Acidicapsa acidisoli: one gene and its partner. The protein of the gene in region 1 interacts with the protein of each later gene in a pairwise test. Links are inferred from orthologs where the notes say so. Each region holds a gene or a part of one and is shown in the gene's direction. Other genes may lie near its edges.

Region 1 (3,221 bases):
GCGCCCGTTGTCTCGGCATGAAGCTGGAACCGCGATCCATCCGGCAGAATCACAGCTTCGGGCCTAAGCCGGAAGCTCCCATGGCCGCCAAAATGTCCGCTCGTCACCGCGCTCACCCGGCCCTCGATCCCCGATCCCGCCGGAATCAGCACCTTGCCATCCTGCAGCACATCCGAAGCCACCTGCCCGTGAAACGGCTCGCCCTTCTCGGTCTCCGTCGACGAAATCCCCTCTGTCAGCCGCACCCGGATCGTCACACCCGACAGCAACTCGCCCGGCCGCGCCCGGAGAGGATGCACAATATCTCCATCCGGATCAGACACTTCCGGCCGCGTCACCAAGGCCTGCTGGCCCGCATCAGGCGCGACATAGCTGGAATCCGGCCCCGGAGAACTCGGCTGCACTGGCTGCGAATCAGGCTGCGCCACCACTCCGGCCTGCGGCTTGGCAATCAGCGGCGCTGGCGGAACCTCCTGCGAAGCCACAATCGGATCATTCGGCGGCTGTGAAACCCCTTGGTAAGCGCTCGACTGGCCGGTCTGTTGCGCTATCGCCGCGCTCGCGACACTCAAAGCCGCGGAAGCCATCATCAAAGCTGCAAAATTTTGCCGACGCATAGCAGAATCCTCCTCGCGCGCACCACCGCCGCGCAAACCTACCCTACCCTTGAACACTCAACCCATCTATAAGTTGTGGCAAATTCTGGTCAAAACATCCCTCAGAACGGACCTTTTGACACCATATCCACTCTTCACCATAGCTTCCCCCAAATAAAAATGAGCCAATTCTCGCCAAAATTGCAGGGCTGAGGTATCGCCCACAGCACGAATCAAACTAGACACTCCACCGCGCAGATCGCCAACCTTCAATCCCGAAAAGTGTCCCACTACCCATCGTCCCGCAATCCGGTTTGCTATCCTACCCAAGGTATTCGCTTACATCCTTTTCAGGGGATTGCGCCCATATGGCAGAGCTACTCACCACCATCCAAAGCATCGCTGGTAAGGCGCTTGCCGTAGATCGCCGCCCCAAATTAAATGACCGCTTGCAGCACCGCATTGCGAGGACTGATATGACTGAAATCGTAGCTATTCGCGCCCGCGAAATTCTTGATTCGCGCGGCAATCCTACCGTAGAAGCAGACGTCATCCTGGAAAGCGGCGCACTCGGCCGCGCAGCCGTCCCATCCGGCGCATCCACCGGCGAACACGAAGCTGTGGAGCTCCGCGACGGCGACAAATCCCATTACTTCGGCAAAGGCGTCCTCCAGGCCGTGGAAAATATCGAGACCGTCCTCGCCCCCGAGCTAGAAGGCTTCGACGCCACCAACCAGCGCCTGCTCGATCACACCATGATCCAGCTCGACGGCACCGCCAACAAGTCCAAGCTCGGCGCCAACGCTATCCTCGCCGTCTCCATGGCCGCCAGCCGCGCCGTCGCCCAGACCCTCGAAATTCCGCTCTATCGCTATCTCGGCGGAGCCAACGCCAGCATCCTGCCCACTCCCATGATGAACGTCCTCAACGGCGGCGCGCACGCCGACTCGAGCGTCGACTTCCAGGAGTTCATGGTCATGCCAGTCGGCGCGGAGCGTTTCTCCGACGCCCTCCGCTGGGGCGCAGAAGTCTTCCACACCCTCAAAGGCGTCCTCAAGAAGAAGGGCTACTCCACCGCCGTCGGCGACGAAGGCGGCTTCGCACCCTCGCTCAAATCCAACACCGAAGCCATCGAAGTCATCCTCGAAGCCATCACCCTCGCCGGCTACAAACCCGGCGAACAGATCGCCATCGCTCTCGATCCCGCCTCCAGCGAGTTCTTCGACAAGGAAAAGAAGAAGTATGTCTTCAAGAAGAGCGACAAGCGCGAGCTCTCCAGCGAAGAAATGGTCAATTTCTACGACGACTGGGTCCGCCAATTCCCCATCGTCAGCCTCGAAGACGGCCTCGCCGAAGACGACTGGGACGGCTGGCGCATCCTCACTCACAAGCTCGGCGGCAAGATCCAGCTCGTCGGCGACGACCTCTTCGTCACAAACACCGACCGCCTGCAGCGCGGCATCGAAGAAGGCGTCGGCAACTCCATCCTCATCAAGCTCAACCAGATCGGCACCGTGACCGAGTCCTTCGAAGCCATCGAACTAGGCCGCCGTTACGGCTACACCAGCGTCATCTCGCACCGCAGTGGCGAAACCGAAGATACCTTCATCGCCGACTTCGCTGTAGCCACCGGCGCAGGCCAGATCAAGACCGGCTCAGCCTCGCGCACCGACCGCATCGCCAAGTACAACCAGCTCCTCCGCATCGAAGAGGAACTAGGCCAAGGCGCAAACTTCCTTGGCATCGAGAGCCTAAACTACAACGACTAACTTTGAGACGAAGAATGCGGGTGCCCCAGGTCTCGATTCTGAGACCTGGGTTCCTCGAACCCACAAATGTGGGGTAACAGAATCCTTCGACCTCAACCAAGGAATTGTCATCCGGAGCGCAGCGAAGGATCTGCTTCTGCCTTTGCAGTTGACTTTGCTTTTCTATCTGTCATTCCCGAAGGGAATCTGCTTTTCCCATATGCCATCAACCACGCATCCTATCGGACTCCGCCGATCCGCTAACTCGCCAAAGCGCAAAGCGCGCTAACTTGCTAACTTGCCGCCTTCAAAGGAACTGCCGTGTCCACTTACAAGCACCCGCTAGTCCTCACCATCCTAGACGGATGGGGTTACAGCCCAAAGACCGAAGCCAACGCCATCGCCCTGGCCCGCAAACCCACCTACGACAAGCTCCTCGCGGAATACCCCAACACCCTCATCCGCGCAGCCGAGCACTTCGTCGGCCTCCCCGACGGCCAGATGGGCAACAGCGAAGTAGGCCACCTGAACCTCGGCGCCGGGCGCATCGTGCAAATGGACATCACCCGCATCGACGGGATGATCGCAAACGACGAATTCACCAACTTTCCGGCCATTGCGAAAGCCATGCACCGCGCCCGCGAAAACGACCGCGCCCTGCACCTCATCGGTCTGCTCTCAGACGGCGGCGTCCACGCCCACCAGGAGCATCTCTACGCCCTCCTGCGCGCCGCCAAGGCCCACGGCGTCACCCGCGTCTTCGTCCATGCCTTCCTCGACGGCCGCGACACCCTGCCCACCAGCGGCGCAGGCTACATCGAAAAGCTCCTACATAAGATGGCGGAATACGGCATCGGCAAACTCGCCAGCGTAAGCG
Region 2 (3,028 bases), on another replicon or contig:
CGGACAAAAAGAAAGCCAATGGGCCTTCGGGCCGTTTTCCTCTCGCACCGCTGCCGACCGTTACTCGGAAGAACTGCTCAAGCTCTTCCTGCTGCGCCGCTGCGAAGACAATCTCTCGCCCTACCCGGAACATCCCGGCTGCGTCTACGGCGAAATGAAAATGTGTCTTGCGCCATGCCAGCAGCGCTGCACCGACGCACGCTACGCCGAAGAAGCCGAGGCCGTGCGTAGTTTTCTGGCCACTCGCGGCGAGAACAAGCTCGTCACGATCCGCGAACTGCGGGACCACGCCTCCGAAGAACTCGAGTTCGAGACCGCCGCAAAACTCCACGCGCAACTTGAAAAGATCGAATCAGTCCAATCCCTCGCCTCCGAGCTGGTTCGCCCTCTGAATGCCCTACGCGCCTGTGTGATTCAGCTCTCTGCAGAGCCCGACGAAGTCTCCATCTTCCTCTATGACAACGGAGAATGGCGAGGCCCTGCCCGCTTTTCCATCCTCGGAATGCGCATTCAGAACGAGCAATCCGGTTCCAGCTCCCTCTACGCACAGCCCATGGCGATCCAGCCGGTTCCTGAGCCCGATAGCCCAGGTGCGGCCAAATCGGCGCGTGACTTTCTCGAATCGCGCATGCAAGCGGCGATCGACTCCATGAGTTCGGCTAGGAATTCGCCCCAACGTGCTACAAACTCCACAATCCGCCAGGGTCATCTGGCCCTCCTGACCCGCTGGTACTACCGGCCTCAGCAGAAACGCGCAGGCGAAGTCTTCTTTCCGCTCAGCGAAGGCCGCTGGCCGCTCAAAGCGATACTTCGCGCAGTTGGCCGTATCGTGGCCGCGAATCTTCCCAAACCGGCTCCGGCTCCGCCCAGTTCTGCTTCATCCAGCCCGGCGCAACCGCTCTCGCCTGCTGGTACACTTGAGCTGTCCGGGAGCTAGCCCCGATCCGGTCTCTGGTTTGAATATGGTTGAACTGCTTCCGTCGATTCTTTCCGCCGATTTTGCCCACCTTGCCGACGAAGTAGCGGCGGCAGAGCGTGGCGGCGGCACTGTGATTCACGTCGATGTGATGGATGGGCATTTCGTTCCCAACATCACCCTTGGGCCACCGGTCGTCAAAAGCCTGCGCAAGGCAACCAGCCTGCCGCTCGACTGCCACCTGATGATCGACAACCCCAACGAATACATCCCCGCCTTCGCCGACGCCGGGGCCAACTGGATTGGCGTCCATTACGAGACCTGCCCCCACCTGCACCGCACCATCGAGCTCATCCACAACCACGGCATGAAAGCCGGTGTGGTCCTCAATCCGGCCACCAGGGTCGAACTGATCCTCGATATCCTGCCGATGTTGCACCATGTCCTGATCATGAGCGTGAATCCCGGCTTCGGCGGGCAGAAATTCATCCCCTTTTCGCTGGAAAAGATTCGCAAGCTGGCGCAAATCCGAAAAGACCTTGGACTGCGGTTTAGAATTGAAGTCGATGGCGGCGTGGCTCACGATACCATTGCCCAGGTCGTCCAAGCTGGTGCGGACCTGCTCGTAGCGGGAAATGCTGTCTTCGGCGATGGTAACGCCGAGCGGAATGCTCAAGAACTGCTTGCGGCTGCGAAAAAAGTAGCGGGCGAAGCCAGTTGATTTGAAAGAACCTGCTGCAACAGCAGATCAGTTTCAGGGACCAGAAGCGCAGCAGCGGCGATCCCCGGCAGCGTGCAGCGAGATTGAGGTGGTATGAATTTGTTTTCACACAAGACGTCTTTCCAGATGTCGGGCAAAATGCCGGGCCAGCTGCCAGGCAAGAAATCGGTAGCTCACCCCGGCAAGTCCGCGCGGCGGGTCTTCGCGACAGTCGGCGTTCTCGCGCTCACGCTGTCGATGATTCCGGCCAACGCCGAGACCAAGAAGCCGAAGAAGAAGAAAAATGAGGATCTCAGCGCCAATCCCCTCGCGAATGTAGCCAGCCGCCAGCCGGACAAGGAGTTGTACGACAAGGCGATGGTCGCGCTGAAGAAAGGCCGCTTCGACGTCGCACGCCTGGATCTGCAGACCCTGCTCAATACCTATCCCAACTCCGAGTACCAGATGCGCGCCAAGCTTGCCGTAGGTGACGCCTGGTTCAAGGAAGGCGGCACGGCTGCGCTGACCCAGGCCGAGGCCGAGTACGAGGATTTCATCACCTTCTTCCCGCAGGCGCCTGAGGCAGCCGAGGCGAAGATGAAGGTCGCGGACATCTACTTCATGCAGATGGAGAAGCCGGATCGCGATTTCGTCAACGCGCAAAAGGCCGAGCAGAAATACCGCGAGATGATCGACCAGTTCCCCGACTCATCGCTGGTTCCGCGCGCCAAGCAGCGACTTCGCGAAGTGCAGGAAGTGCTGGCTGAGCGTGAATTCCTCATCGGACAGTACTACGCCAGCCGGTTGAACTGGGCAGGAACAATCGCCCGTCTACAGACCGTGGCTGACAGCTATCCGCTCTACAGCAAGAGCGACGAGCTCTGGATCACCATCGGCGACGCCTACTCCGGCGAAGCGCACTCCGTCCAGGCCGCCAAGGGGCTGCCCGGCGCGGTTCGCGAACGCCTGCAGCAGGTTTATCTGGACAGAGCGGCTGCAGCTTACGGCAAAGTGATCACCCGCTATCCGATGGCCCCACGCGTCGAAGATGCGCGTGAGCGGCTGATTGCGATGAACCGGCCTGTCCCCGAACCGACGCAGGAAGCCATTGCCGAAAACGATGCCGAAGAGCGCAGCCGCCAGGCTGTCCGTTTCACCGACAAGACTCTGGGCATGATCAAGCACGGACCCACGGTGGTTGAGGCCGCCCACGTTGGAGACCCGACGATGGTATCGCCGGCGCGCACAATCGCGCCCGCAATCACCAAGGAGAATCAGCAGATCTTCGCCGCCGCCTTCAAGGCAAGCCAGCCCGGCGCACCCGCTGAATCTGCGGCAGCTCCTCAGCCGACCGGCGCCAACGAGCCGCCTCGTTCCGATCAGCCGCAGGCTCCATTGCAATTTGAAACGGC

What was found.
Region 2: the proteins of eno (region 1) and rpe interact in binary tests that used the Escherichia coli proteins (3 or more experiments, as listed by UniProt). The link is inferred for Acidicapsa acidisoli from one-to-one orthologs.

Annotation. Positions count from the first base shown.
Region 1 is NZ_JAGSYI010000004.1:641,005-644,225, forward strand. What follows is about bases 173-3,164. They hold eno (phosphopyruvate hydratase), read left to right. Parts: upstream 173-964; coding sequence 965-2,365; downstream 2,366-3,164. Other genes in these bases: OHL23_RS24545 (hypothetical protein), read right to left, coding at 173-617; gpmI (2,3-bisphosphoglycerate-independent phosphoglycerate mutase), read left to right, coding at 2,666-3,164. Outside these bases: more of OHL23_RS24545, read right to left, coding at 1-172; more of gpmI, read left to right, coding at 3,165-3,221. UniProt on the Escherichia coli protein: Catalyzes the reversible conversion of 2-phosphoglycerate (2-PG) into phosphoenolpyruvate (PEP). It is essential for the degradation of carbohydrates via glycolysis.
Region 2 is NZ_JAGSYI010000001.1:625,634-628,661, forward strand. Bases 1-2,799 are described here. They hold rpe (ribulose-phosphate 3-epimerase), read left to right. Parts: upstream 1-962; coding sequence 963-1,637; downstream 1,638-2,799. Other genes in these bases: OHL23_RS02590 (excinuclease ABC subunit UvrC), read left to right, coding at 1-937; bamD (outer membrane protein assembly factor BamD), read left to right, coding at 1,731-2,799. Outside these bases: more of bamD, read left to right, coding at 2,800-3,028. UniProt on the Escherichia coli protein: Catalyzes the reversible epimerization of D-ribulose 5-phosphate to D-xylulose 5-phosphate.